DNA from 3 places in the Streptomyces sp. NBC_00887 genome. Region 2 is predicted to be linked to each of the others. Evidence: riboswitches for the same ligand, from Rfam matches in the RefSeq annotation. Region 2 holds a riboswitch; each other region holds the start of a gene.
The links. A riboswitch is a leader RNA that binds a small molecule or an ion and turns the genes downstream of it on or off. The one in region 2 is predicted to bind S-adenosylmethionine.
Positions count from the first base shown of each region.

Region 1: another riboswitch for S-adenosylmethionine. It lies ahead of OG844_RS09850 (aminotransferase class V-fold PLP-dependent enzyme); the one in region 2 lies ahead of OG844_RS15095 (hypothetical protein).
Region 3: another riboswitch for S-adenosylmethionine. It lies ahead of thrC (threonine synthase); the one in region 2 lies ahead of OG844_RS15095 (hypothetical protein).

Region 1 covers NZ_CP108788.1:2,156,568-2,161,187, forward strand. Annotated here, with positions in the region: gene OG844_RS09830 (NYN domain-containing protein) at 1-435, opposite strand, end outside; gene OG844_RS09835 (hypothetical protein) at 473-715, opposite strand; gene OG844_RS09840 (rhomboid family intramembrane serine protease) at 878-1,630, shown strand; gene OG844_RS09845 (Lrp/AsnC family transcriptional regulator) at 1,627-1,908, shown strand; gene OG844_RS09850 (aminotransferase class V-fold PLP-dependent enzyme) at 1,988-3,364, opposite strand; SAM riboswitch class IV at 3,538-3,654, opposite strand; gene trpD (anthranilate phosphoribosyltransferase) at 3,739-4,620, opposite strand, start outside.
Region 2 covers NZ_CP108788.1:3,313,779-3,318,398, forward strand. Annotated here, with positions in the region: gene OG844_RS15085 (family 43 glycosylhydrolase) at 1-758, opposite strand, end outside; gene OG844_RS15090 (arabinan endo-1,5-alpha-L-arabinosidase) at 740-1,723, opposite strand; gene OG844_RS15095 (hypothetical protein) at 2,000-2,410, opposite strand; SAM riboswitch class IV at 2,460-2,570, opposite strand; gene OG844_RS15100 (cytochrome P450) at 2,695-3,918, opposite strand; gene OG844_RS15105 (cytochrome P450) at 3,915-4,620, opposite strand, start outside.
Region 3 covers NZ_CP108788.1:5,439,647-5,444,266, reverse strand. Annotated here, with positions in the region: gene OG844_RS24845 (trehalose-6-phosphate synthase) at 1-387, opposite strand, end outside; gene OG844_RS24840 (glucosyl-3-phosphoglycerate synthase) at 444-1,394, opposite strand; SAM riboswitch class I at 1,548-1,675, shown strand; gene thrC (threonine synthase) at 1,693-2,988, shown strand; gene OG844_RS24830 (MoaD/ThiS family protein) at 3,016-3,291, shown strand; gene OG844_RS24825 (cold-shock protein) at 3,772-3,978, shown strand; gene groL (chaperonin GroEL) at 4,288-4,620, shown strand, end outside.

The DNA of each region.
Region 1 (4,620 bases), 1.2 Mb from region 2:
GCGCTCGGCGTCGGCCCGCTGGACCTCTTCGCCCGCCGCGGCCACCAGTTTGACCCAGCCGGCCGGCCGCAGCACGTACGCCGCCGCGGCCACGTCGACCGGATCGGCGGCCGCGGGCGGCGCGCCGGACTCCAGCGCCGCGGCCAGCTCCGGCTGGCCCTGGCCGATCCGCTCACCGATGCGCCGGCGGAAGACCGGGTCGCTCTCGAGGGCGGCCGCCATCGCGTTGCCCGCGAACTTGGCGCGCCTGGTCGGGGTGAAGCGGGCGTACTGCCGGAGCTGAGGGGGAAGTTCGCCGACGGTCAGGCCGCCGAAGGCGTCGGAGACGAGCGCCACGACCCTGCGGCGCACGCCCTCGGGCAGCGGACGGTCGAGCGACTCCGCGGCGCCGTCGGCCGCGTCGGCCGGTCCGGCGCCGCCTGTCGGCTGCTCCACCATCCATCACCCCAATATGTCTGTCCGCACGGCCCCGTCAGGAGTCGGCACCCGGCCTGTCGACCAGCTCGATCTGGTCCACCGCGTTGCACCAACGGCAGCGCACCGACTCGATGGTCTCACTGACCACCTCCCGCTCCTCGACACTCGACTCCCCGGCCAGGTCGAGGTGGACGTACTCCACGACCTTGGAGGAGCGCGTCACATCGAAGCGGGTGAGATTGCCGCAGAGCGTGCAGCGCCAGCGGGTCCCGTCGGTCGGCGTGGGAACCGTCGTCATCGTTGCGTCCTCTTTCGTCGAGTCTCGTACTGCCCAGGTCTTCGATCTCGCGGTGCGCCGTCGAACTGCGCATGTCCTGCGGTAACCCTACGGCCTTGCGTTTCCCCGTCGACACGGCGAGGCGATCTGTCACGTTCTCCGCCGGTGCGTCATGCTCTGTACGTGATCGATTGGCGGGATGCCGGGTGGCGGGAGCGGGCCAGGGAGTTCGGGGCCGCGGCCTCGGCGGGCGGCGCACCGGTCACCTACGGCCTCATCGCCGTCTGTTCCGCCGTGTTCCTGATCAGCCCGCTCTCAGGGTTCAACCCGGCCTACGGCACGGCGGACGCCCTGCTCGCCGCGCAGGCCGGGTACTTCGAGCGGTGGGGAGTGATCCCCAGCGAACTCCTGGACGGCTCCGCGCACGCGGCCCTCACCCCGCTGACCGCCCTCTTCGTGCACGGGAGCTGGCTGCACCTGCTGGGCAACATGCTGTTCCTGTACGTGTTCGGGGCCATGGCCGAGGAGCGCATGGGCCGGGCCGAGTTCGTCTTCTTCTACGTCTGCTGCGGCTATCTGGCCCTGGTCGTCTACGCGGTCGCGCACTCCGGATCCGACCAGACGCTGGTGGGCGCGTCGGGGGCGATCTCGGCGGTGCTCGGCGCGTTCCTCTACCTCTTTCCCCGCGCCCGGGTCACCAGCCTCTTCCCGTTCCTCTTCTTCCTGCCGCTGCGCTTCCCCGCCTGGATCGTGCTCGTCTTCTGGTTCGCGCTGCAGTGGCTGGCGGCGCAGGGCGCGGGCAGCGGCCCCGGCGTCGCCTACCTCGCCCATGTCGCGGGCTTCGCGGCCGGGTTCCTCTACGCCTGGGGGCGTTACCGGGGTGGGGCTAGAGTGAAGTCTCCAGCCACGGCCACCGAGGGAGAAAGCCAGCCGTGATCACCGCGATCGTGCTCATCAAAACCAGCGTGGACCGGATTCCCGAGATCGCCGAGGCCGTCGCCGCGCTGGACAGCGTCAGCGAGGTCTTCTCGGTCACCGGTACGTACGACCTGATCGCCATGGTCCGGGTGGCCAAGCACGACGATCTGGCGGATGTCATTCCCGGCCGGATCAGCAAGATCCCCGGTGTCGAGGGCACCGACACGCACGTGGCGTTCCGCACGTACTCGCAGCACGACCTCGAGGCGGCCTTCGCCATCGGGCTCGACGCGTAGGACGACCGGACGGCGTACGGCTTCGGCCGGGGACGGGACAATGGCCTCCCGTCCCCGGCCGAAGCCGTACGCGGCCGGGTCAGACCTGCGCAGCACCCCTGTCGGGGACGCAGCGCCCGTCCTCGGTGCGGTAGGTCCACCGGGCACCCGCGCCCACCAGCTCGCGGACCGCGCCCAGGAACCGCTCGATGTGCTCGTCCGGCGTACCGGCCCCGAAGCTCACCCGGATGGCGTTGAGGGACCGCTCGCCCGGCTCGGCGTCCGGGGCGCCGCACTCGCCCGGGTCCTGCGGCTCACTGCCCAGCAGGGTCCGTACGAGCGGGTGGGCGCAGAACAGGCCGTCGCGGACCCCGATGCCGTACTCCGCGGAGAGCGCCGCGGCGAAGTGCGAGCTGTTCCAGCCCTCGACCACGAAGGAGATGACGCCGACCCTCGGGGCGTCGTCGCCGAACAGGGAGAGCACCTTGACCGCGGGGACCTCGGCCAGGCCTTCACGGACCCGGGTGACGAGCTGCTGCTCGCGGGCGACGAGCTGCTCGAACCCGGCCTCGGTCAGGGCCTTGCAGGCGGCGGCGATGGAGTAGACGCCGATCACGTTGGGCGATCCGGCCTCGTGCCGGGCAGCCGTGGTGTGCCACTCCACGTCGACGCCACCGTCGGCGCGCCGGGCAACCTTCCGGGAGGCGCCGCCGCCCGCGAGATACGGCTCCGCGTCCCGCAGCCAGTCGGCCCGGCCGGCGAGGACGCCCGAGCCGAACGGCGCGTACAGCTTGTGCCCGGAGAAGGCGAGCCAGTCGACGTCCAGTTCCGCGATGTCCACCGGGTGATGGGGTGCCAGCTGCGCGGCGTCGAGGACGATCCGGGCACCGTGCGCGTGGGCGGCGGCGGCCAGTTCCTTCACCGGCCACAGCTCTCCGGTGACGTTCGACGCGCCCGTCACACAGACCAGTGCGGGGCCGTAGGGGTCGCGGTCGGCCAGCGCACGCTCCAGCGTCACGACTGCCTCGGCAGGGGTCCTGGGGGCGTCGAGGAAGGTCACCCGGGCGTCGCGCCAGGGAAGCAGCGAGGCATGGTGCTCGGTCTCGAACACGAACACCTGGCAGTCCGCGGGAAGTGCTGCGGCAAGCAGGTTGAGGGAGTCCGTCGTCGAGCGGGTGAAGACCACCTGGTCCTCGGCACGGCAGCCGAGGAACTCCGCGACGGTGACGCGGCTGCTCTCGAAGAGGTCCGTGGAGAGCTGCGAGAGGTAGCCGGCGCCGCGGTGCACGCTGCCGTAGTACGGGGCGTAGGCGGCCACGTCGTCCCACACGCGCTGCAGGGCCGGGGCGCTCGCCGCGTAGTCGAGGGCGGCATAGGTGACTTCGCCGCCCGTAACCAGCGGAACGGTGACATCGGCTCCCAGAACCGGCAGCGGGGCACAAATGGACTGATCGGCGGCAGCGGTGGAGACAGACATGGCGAACTCCCGTAACAGGCAGGCGAAATCCCGGCGCCGGCAGATACGCGGCAGCGCAGGGGAAGGAGAAAAGGGTGCGCGGAAGAGGGCGTTGGGCCCTATCGCATTCGCTTGCTCACAAGAGGCTCCCTGGGGACCAGGACCCCGGGGGATGGCATTCACAGATGCCTAGGGGCCCGCGCTTGCCACAGACCTCGCTGCCTGCGGCCTGGTCTTCACCCGGGGCACCCCGCCACGGACGGAGGGTTGCCGGACAGCGAGCCGGGGCTTATTCGCTGTCACTCATGACCTGCGCAGCATCTTGCCATACGTGACCACATGCGCAAGGGCGCAGTCCGCGATCCGGACTGCGCCCCGCCCCACACGTCCTTGCTTCATGCGTTGCTGGCGGCCACCCAGCGCTCCAGCGCCCGCTTGGCGGCACCCGAGTCGATCGATTCCGCGGCCCTCGCGATCCCCGCCGCGATCTGCTCGTCGAGCGTGCCCTCGCCCGGGTCGAGCGCCACCAGCGCGGCAGCGGAGTTGAGGAGCACCGCGTCGCGTACGGGACCTGCCTCCCCGTCCAGCATCCGCCGGGCGACGTCCGCGTTGAAGGAGGCGTCGGCACCGCGCAGCGCCGAGACCGGCACCAGGTCCAGGCCGACGTCCCGCGGGTCGAACGCCTCCTCGCGCACGGCACCGTCCCGGACGATCCAGACCCGGGAGGTCGCCGTGGTGGTCAGCTCGTCGAGGCCGTCGTCGCCCCGGAAGACCAGCGCCGAACTACCCCGGTCGGCGAGCACACCCGCGACGATCGGCGCCATCCTGAGGTCGGCGACGCCGACGGCCTGGGAGCGCACCCGGGCCGGATTGGTGAGCGGGCCCAGGATGTTGAAGGTGGTCGGCGTGCCGAGCTCCTTGCGGGCCCTCGCCGCGTGCCGCAGGGCCGGGTGGAACTTCACCGCGAAGCAGAAGGTGATGCCCGCTTCCTCGGCGACCCGGACGACGCCCTGCGGGGTCAGCTCGAGGTTGACGCCGAGCTTCTCGAGCACGTCGGAGGCCCCGCTCGACGAGGAGGAGGCGCGGTTGCCGTGCTTGACGACCTTGGCGCCGGTCCCGGCGACGACGATCGCCGACATGGTGGAGATGTTGACCGTCTTGGCCAGGTCGCCGCCGGTGCCCACGATGTCGACCGTGCGGCCGGGCACCTGGATGGTGTGGGCGTGCTCGTACATGGTGCGTACGAGTCCGGTGACCTCGTCGACGGTCTCGCCCTT
Region 2 (4,620 bases):
AGGGTGAGCTGCCCGAGCTTGTAGTCGGGGGTCCAGCAGCCGCTGGCGGAGTAGACGATGAACGTCTTCCCGCCGCGCTGCAGCACTTCGGCGCCCTCGTTCACCGTGCCGCCCGACTTCTCCCAGTCGTACGTCGGCGTGGAGATCGTCGAGAACGAGCCGCTGAGCGTGTACGGGTTCGACATCGGGGCGATCACCAGGTTCTGCGTACCGCCGCCGCTCGCACTGCCCAGCAGGTACATCGAGCCGTTGAGCGTGAGCACGCTCGGGTCCAGCATCCAGGTGCTGCCGAGCTGGTTCCTGTACGTGTACGGGCCCATCGGGTCCGTACCCGCGCTCTGCAGCACGTGCACCCGCTGCGTGGGGTTGTAGTCGGCGATGTTCTGCCCGGCGACGAAGTAGAGGTACCAGCGGCCGCCCGAGTAGTGCAGTTCGGGTGCCCAGATGTTGCAGCAGCGCGAGGCGGCGTCGCCCTGCCAGACCTGCACGCTCGGCGCGGTCGCGAGCCCGGCGAGGGTCGGCGACTTGCGCATGGTGATGACGTCGGTCCAACTCGTCGCCACCAGGTAGTAGTTGCCGTCGTGGTACGAGATCCAGGGGTCGGCTCCCTTCTGCGCCTTGACGGGATTGGTGTACGGACGCCCCTCGGCGGCCTGCACGGAGGAGGTCTCGGACGGTGCCGCCTGCGTGGAGGCCGGCTGCCCCAGCGCGAGGGCCAGCAGGAGGGCGCTCAGCAGGGTCAGTAGGCGACGGGCCATCCGCTGCTCCAGTTCAGTAGGTTGACGCCGAGCTTCGGGGTGCCGTTGTCCTGGCCGTCGTAGTAGTGGTAGACGAGCAGGTCACCGTCGGAGTCGGCGAGGATCGACTGGCCGCCGGGGCCGATGTACCGGCCGTGGGACTCCATGACCGGGGTGCCGCCGTTGCTGCGCATGTTCACGCCGTTGCGGTCGTAGTAGGGCCCGGTGACGCTCGTCGCCCGGCCCACCTTGATCTTGTAGGTGGAGCTGGTCCCCGCGCAGCAGGTGTCGTACGAGGCGAAGAGGTAGTAGTAGCCGTTGCGCTTCACGATGGAGGGCGCCTCGACCGCCTTGGTACCGGTGGGGCGGGAGGCGAGCGAGCGGCGTGCGGTGTCTCCGGCGTACTGCTTGCCGGTCGACGGGTCGACGCGGATCATCTTGATCCCGGTCCACCAGGAGCCGAAGGACAGCCACCACTTGCCGTCGTCGTCCACGAAGAGGTTGGGGTCGATGGCGTTGTAGTCGCTCGACGAGTTCGAGGTGTAGACGATCCCGTAGTCGCTCCAGCTGCCCGCCTGGCCGGTCGTGGAGGCCGCGAGGCCGATGGCCGACGTGTTCGACCCGAAGGACGAAACGGCGTAGTACATCAGGTACTTGCCGCCGCGGTAGGAGATGTCCGGGGCCCACGGGTCCGACGCGGAGGAGTAGTTCTTCCACCAGCTCGGCTTCGTCGTGAAGGCGTTGCCCGACCGGCCGAAGGCGGTGCGGTCGGTGGAGGTGCGGAGCTGGAGGCCCTCTCCGGTGGAGTAGAGCAGGTACTGGCCGGACGTGCTCCGGATCATGGTGGGGTCGTGGACGACGATGTCGCCCTTGACGACACCGGGGTTGGGGTACGCGGACGCGCTCGTCGGCACGAGCGCCAGCAGGAGTGCGGCGGGCAGGGCGGCGAGGGCCCTTCGCGGAATTCTTGTCGGGATGCGGCTCATCAGGAGACCTTCTTCGGTCGTGTCGGGGTACCCGGCAGTCGTCACCGAGGGCCAGGAGGTTGCCATGCGCATGACATTGATCTGTTCGACGTGCCGAACGACGCTCGTAACTTCGGACGGGCGGCCAGGACGGGACCGTAGAATCGAACGCACCTTGCGTCAACGGATTGAGCGCGCATTCGACGAAAACCCGGACTCTGTCCGGTATCACGAACGGACCGGCCCGCCCGGATCGGGCGGTACCGGCCGAACGCACCTGTTCCTGGAGCTGGTTGGCTACAGCCCGTAGGTGAGGTCCCCGCGACCCGTGTGCTGCGGATCGGGTGCGCTCGTCGCGCACAGCGGACCGCCCTCGGTTCCCACGTTCACGAGGCCGGTCGCCTCACCGCCGAGGCCGACGAAGCGCAGCGCGTGCCAGCGCGGCAGCCAGTACACGCGCCCGCGGTGGCCCGTGAGCAACTCCCGCAGATCGGCGGGAGCGTGCGTCCACACCTCGGGCAGGCCGCCGGGGTGTTCGAAGGCCGCGCGCAGAACCAGCCATCCGTCGTCGCGGACATCGCCCGCGGTCAGCAGGAGTTCCACGGCCTGGCCGGGTTCCTGTACGCACTTCTTGGCGTGGATCCAGTGCACGTGGTGGCCGGGCGCGTAGCGCACGCAGGCGTCGTGGTGAATGAGGTGAGGGAGCATGGCCGTTGTCGCCTTCCGGGGTCCTGGACCCCGGGGGCCTGTCCCCGGTGGTCCGCTGTTCCCCGCACGGTGCCGCGCGGAGCGGGTCGTCACCCGGAGCACCCGCAGCGGAGCGGGGTGCCGTCCAGCGAGCCGGGGCTTTCCACTGGAACTCATGACCCGTCAAAAGCGTAACAGGAGCCGTGAGGGCGTCGGGGTTCGCACACCACCCCCGCGTACGGGCGCGATGCCTCCCGCCCGTACGCGTCCACGCCCTCGCGCAGGTTCTCCTGGTCCGACCCGCCTCAGCCGTGCAGCAGGACGGGGAAGGCCTCCATGTCGTTCTGCGTCATCACCGGCAGCTTGCGGATCTCGTCGTCCGGTATCGCGAGCCTGAGCGCGGGGAAGCGCGCGAAGAGGGCGGGGAGTGCGATGCCGGCCTCCACCCGTGACAGCGCGGCACCGGGGCAGATGTGGGGGCCGTGGCCGAAGGTCATGTGCCGGATCGGTGTCGGACGGGTGATGTCGAAGGAGTCGGCGTCGTCGCCGTGCTGTTCGGCATCGCGTCCGATGACCCGGTAGGAGATGACGACGCCCTCTCCCTCGGCGATCACCTGGTCGCCGACCTGGATGTCCTCGGTGGCGAAACGCATCAGCAGGTGCGTGGTGGGCGTGTCCCAGCGCAGCGTCTCCTCGACGACCGTCTCCCACGAAATCTCCCCGTCCAGCACCATCCGCAGCTGGTCGGGGTGGGCGAGCAGTGCGCGTACGGCGTTGAGGATGAGCCCGATCGTGGTCTCGTGCCCGGCGGCCACCATGGCCTTGAGGTTGCCGACGACCTCCTCCTCGGTGAGGGGCTCGCCTCCCTCGTCGGCCAGGATCAGGGCGCTGGTGAGGTCGTCGGTGGCCCGCGCTGTCTTCTCGCGTACGAGGTCCGTGTAGAAGACGTCCAGTTCACGCAGCAGCGCCAGGCGCTCCTCCTGCGGGGTGAGCATGGAGAAGAAGGCCTTGTACTGCTTCGTCAGCATCGGGAACTGGTCCTCGTCCACCCCCATCAGCAGCCCGACGACCCGCATCGGCAGCGGCTGGGCGAAGACGGCCTTGAGATCGACGACCCCGTCCTTGCCCTGCTCGGCGAGGGCGTCGAGGAGCTCTTCGGTGAACTTCTCGATGGCGGGGCGGACCGCCTCGAGCCGACGCGGGGTGAGCGCCTGGGAGGTCTTCGTCCGCAGCCTCCGGTGCTCGCCGCCGTCGACCGTGAACATGGAGCGACCGGCGTCGATCATTCCGATCAGGGGCCACGCGTGGGTGACCTCACCGCTCCTCCACAGCCCCCAGGCGTCCAGGTCCTTCACCAGCCGCGGTTCGACGAGCAGTTGACGTGCTTCGGCGTGCCGCGTGACGGTCCACGCGGGGACCCCCAACAGCTCGATGCGCGCGAGCGGGCCCGCCTGGCGCAACTGCTCGGTCTCACCGTCGAGGTTCTGGACCATGGGGTCGATGACCACGGTCGCGTGAGGGCAGTTCACAGCAGATCTCCTGTCGTACGTACGGGAGCGAAGCGGACGGGGAGCGCGTTCATCCCGCGCAGGAAGGCGGACGGCCGCCGGACGAGGTCCTTCTCGGCGACGGCGAGTTCGAGATCGGGCAGCCGGTCGAGGAGGACCTCGATCCCGGTACGGGCGATGATCTCGGCAATCTCCTGCGCGGGGAAGGGGCAGCGGTACTCACCATGGCTGAAGGCCAGGTGCGCGCTGTTGCTGCCGTGCCTCGTGGCACCGTCGGACCCCAGGTCCTGGCGTACGAGGGGGTCGGTGTTGGCCGCCCCCAGACCGAGCAGCAGCATGTCCCCGGCACGGATCGTCCGTCCGCCGAGCTGGGTGTCGCGGACCGCCCAGCGGCCGGCGAGGATCTGGGTCGGGCTCTCTTCCCAGAGGACCTCGTTCATGGCGTCGCCGACGCTGCGCCGGCCACCGGCGAGCGAGTCGGCGAACTGGTCCTCGGTGAGCATCAGCCGCAGGGAGTTGCTGATCCAGTCGGCCGTGGTCAGATGGCCGGCGGCGGTGATGGCCATGAGGTCGAGCGCGTACTCCTGATCGGTGAACGGCTCCGGGTTCGCGAGCATCCGGGAGGTGACGTCGTCCCCGGGCGCGGCCCGCTTGACCGCCACGAGCCGCTGCATGTGCTCGGCGAACCGCCCGTACGCCTCCTGCGCGCCGGGCCCCCCGTCG
Region 3 (4,620 bases), 2.1 Mb from region 2:
CTCGGCGAAGGCGCGGTTGTACGCCTCGAACGACGCCCACTGCCGCCGGAACTCCGCGTCGAACACCGGCTCCAGCGGTGTCTGGTAGATCATGTGGTGGACGAACCAGAGCACCGAGTTGGCGATGCCGTTGTACGCGTCGTCGTGGACTCCGGCGTCGATGTCGAGCATGCGGACGCCGGGCTCCGACAGGCCTCGCCGGACCGCCTCGCGGTCGCCGTCGCCCAGGGCCGCGCACACCCACAGCTTGTCCTCGACGGCGCTCAGACCGGAGACGACGCCGCCCCCGCCGCGCTTCGAGTCGAGCGTGCCGTCCTCGCGCAGCGCGTAGGACACGGGGCCGCGGTTGGACGCGACGAGGACCTGGGCAGAGTGCTCGGAGACCATGTACCCGAACCTAGCCCGTTCGGGAAGCCGCCAAACGCGAAGCCCACCGCGAAACGTCACGCCGCGTGGCGGGACGCGTACTCCGTGATCTCCCGCATCGGCGGCCGCTCCTCGGTGTCCACCGCATGGGTGCGCGGTACGAAGCCGCTCTCGCCCCGCTCGAACTGGGTGAGTACGGGGCGCACCAGATGACCCCGGGAGAGCCGCAGCTGGGCGGTGCGGTAGATCGCCGCCGCCATGCGGCCGAGCGCCTGGCCGTCCTGGTGGCGGTGCTTGCGCACGCCGACGTCCACCTGCGCCAGCGCGTCCAGGCCCACCGTGTGCAGGGCGTCGACGAGCAGGCCCAGCTCCACTCCGTAACCGACGGGGAAGGGGAGCCGTTCGAGCAGGGAGCGGCGTACGGCGTACTCGCCGCCCAGCGGCTGGACGAAGCCGGCCAGTTGCGGCCAGTGCAGGTTGAGCAGCGGGCGTGCCACCAGTTCGGTGACCCGGCCGCCCTGGCCTGCGGCTTCTCCCAGTGGGCGGTCGTACATGGCCTTGACGAACTGGACCTCGGGGTCCGTCAGCAGGGGACCGACGATCCCGGAGACGAAGTCCGCGGAGAAGTCCTTGAGGTCGGCGTCGATGAAGCAGACGATCTCACCGCTGGTCACCAGCAGTGACCGCCACAGCACCTCGCCCTTGCCGGGTACGGCCGGTATCCGGGGGAGTATCGCGTCCCGGTGCACCACCCTGGCACCCGCCCGGCGGGCCACTTCGGCGGTGGCGTCGGTGGAACCGGAGTCGATCACCACCAGTTCGTCGACGAGCCGGACCTTCTCCATCAGCTCGCGCCGGATCTCCTCGACGATCGCTCCGACCGTCGCCTCCTCGTTCAGGGCGGGCAGGACGACGCTCACCCGGGCGCGGCGCGGATCCCTCGCGCGCGCGGCCGTGAGGCGGTCGAGCGGGCGGTCGTCGGCCGACCAGGAACGCCTGGTCAGCCAGCGTTCCACCTCTTCCAGCACGGTCGATACTCCCTGTATGTGATCCATCTCGCGGTTCGGACGACTATCTCAATCGTCCAGGGCTTCGGTTACAGTCTTGAACAACGCGGATGGCCCTCGCATGTCGGGGTCGGTCCGCGAATAAATGCCCGGATCGATGGTCCGGTGCCATAGCGCTCATCCAGAGGGACTGAGGGAACGGCCCGTTGAAGTCCCGGCAACCCCCCTGCCGACCGCGAGGTCACGGTGGGGAAGGTGCCAATTCCGTCTTGTGGCGAAATACGCCGCAAGGAAGATGAGGAGAAAGGGCTCCGCCATCATGTCTGTTCAGACAGTTGCAGCGAACACCGATTCTTCTGCCGTGGACCTTGGTTCCGCCGCAGCACTTTCCTGCCGCGAATGCGGCGAGCGTTTCGAGCTCGGTCCCATTTTCGCCTGTGCGTCCTGTTTCGGGCCGCTCGAAGTGGCGTACGACCTGCCGAGCGGCTCCCCGGAAGAGCTCAAGAAGCGCATTGCCGAAGGCCCCGACAACATCTGGCGCTATGCGCCGCTGCTGCCCGTTCCGGCCGATGTCGCGAGCAAGCCCAACATCAACCCCGGCTTCACGAAGCTGGTCAAGGCCGACAACCTCGCCCGTGAGCTGGGCGTCACCGGCGGTCTGTACGTCAAGGACGACTCCGGCAACCCGACGCACTCCTTCAAGGACCGTGTCGTCGCGATCGCCGTCGAGGCCGCCCGCGCCTTCGGATTCACCACTCTGTCCTGCTCCTCCACCGGCAACCTCGCCGGTGCGGTGGGCGCCGCGGCGGCCCGTGCCGGCTTCCGCTCGTGCGTGTTCATCCCGCACGACCTGGAGCAGGGCAAGGTCGTCATGGCCGCGGTGTACGGCGGCGAACTGGTCGGCATCGAGGGCAACTACGACGACGTCAACCGCTTCTGCTCGGAGCTCATCGGCGACCCGCTCGGTGAGGGCTGGGGCTTCGTCAACGTCAACCTCCGCCCGTACTACGGCGAGGGCTCCAAGACCCTGGCGTACGAGATCTGCGAGCAGCTCGGCTGGCAGCTGCCCGACCAGATCGTCATCCCGATCGCGTCCGGGTCGCAGCTCACGAAGATCGACAAGGGCCTGCAGGAGCTGATCAAGCTCGGCCTGGTCGAGGACAGGCCGTACAAGATCTTCGGCGCCCAGGCCGAGGGCTGCTCCCCGGTCTCCACCGCCTTCAAGGCCGGACACGACGTCGTACGGCCGCAGAAGCCGAACACGATCGCCAAGTCCCTCGCGATCGGCAACCCGGCGGACGGCCCGTACGTCCTGGACATCGCCCGGCGCACCGGCGGTGCCGTCGAGGACGTCGACGACGAGCAGGTCGTCGACGCGATCAAGCTGCTGGCCCGCACCGAGGGCATCTTCGCGGAGACCGCGGGCGGTGTGACGGTCGGTGTGACGAAGAAGCTGATCGACGCCGGTCTGCTGGACCCGACGCTGACCACCGTCATCCTGAACACCGGTGACGGCCTGAAGACGCTGGACGCCGTCGCCCCGACGACCGGCCTGTCGGCCACGATCCGGCCGAGCCTGGACGCGTTCCGCGACGCGGGCCTCGCCGCCAGCTGACCACCCGAGACCGAAGGAAGGCACCCCATGAGCGTCAAGGTCCGCATCCCCACCATCCTCCGCACCTACACGGGCGGTCAGGCCGAGGTCCCGGCCGAGGGCACGATCCTCTCCGAGGTCATCGAGTCCCTGGAGAAGAACCACCCGGGCATCGCCGCCCGCGTCCTGGACGACCAGGGCAAGCTGCGCCGCTTCGTGAACGTGTACGTCAACGACGACGACGTGCGCTTCGAGGGCGGCCTGCAGACGGCGACCCCGGACGGCGCCGGTATCTCGATCATCCCGGCCGTCGCCGGAGGCTGACCCGTCGAGCACCGTGCCGGGGGCCGACCCGCCGAGCACGGTTGCCGGAGGCCGAGCCTCCTGTACGACTTCACAGCGTGAACACCGTTGCCCCCTCCGCAAGAGAAGCGGAGGGGGCAATTCTGCATGGTTGAGCGCGGTACAGTTGGGGAAGCCCCCTCCGCTGCCTGTGCCGCCCGCATATGAGAATGCGCCCGGTCGCGATGAGAAGCAGCCAAAGTACGTGAACCCCTTGCGCCATAAGTGGCCTTTGTCAGGCCCGACTTGCCCTGGAATCTCATGAGTTCGACCTATCCGGGCGTTCACCTGTGCCCAGAATTCTCGTCCGATTGCCCTGTTGCAGAGGGCAGTTGGGCAGATACATTCGGCCGCGGTCGACGCGTTCCGGCGCACGCCACCCTCTCCTGTCGGAGGGTGAGTTCTGACCCAGGGCCCGCGAAGTGCGGTCCTGTGCAAGGGCCAGTAATAGGGGAGTTAGGCATGGCTCAGGGCACCGTCAAGTGGTTCAACGCGGAGAAGGGGTACGGCTTCATCGCGGTCGACGGTGGTGCGGATGTTTTCGTCCACTACAGCGCGATCCAGATGGACGGGTACCGCACCCTCGAAGAGGGTCAGCGAGTTGAATTCGAAATCTCGCAGGGCCAGAAGGGGCCGCAGGCGGACATGGTCAAGCTCGCCGTCGGCTGAGCTCGGCGCGGTCGGCCAACGACACTACTCACACACGCAGGGCCCGTACCCGGAAGAGGGTACGGGCCCTGCGTGCGTACCGCGCGCCCCCCGGCGGTTGTCCACATCTGGAGGGGGACGCTTGCACTCGCAGGGGTCGAGTGCTAATCATTGGCGTTAGCACTCTCCAGGTGAGAGTGACAGAAACTTGGACCGGGCCGGTGAGGCCCGCAGGCTCACGGGGCAAGGAACCGCTGAGCACGCTGGCCGTCCGTCGCGGGCGCCTCTCGGTCCGGAGAAATCCACCCCTGTCCGGGAGGACCACTTCACATGGCCAAGATCATCGCGTTCGACGAGGAGGCACGGCGCGGTCTCGAGCGCGGGATGAACCAGCTCGCCGACGCCGTCAAGGTCACCCTCGGCCCCAAGGGCCGAAACGTCGTCCTCGAGAAGAAGTGGGGCGCGCCCACGATCACCAACGATGGTGTTTCCATCGCCAAGGAGATCGAGCTCGAGGACCCGTACGAGAAGATCGGTGCGGAGCTGGTCAAGGAGGTCGCCAAGAAGACGGACGACGTCGCCGGCGACGGTACGACCACCGCAACCGTTCTCGCCCAGGCGCTCGTCCGCGAGGGCCTGCGCAACGTCGCCGCGGGTGCCAAC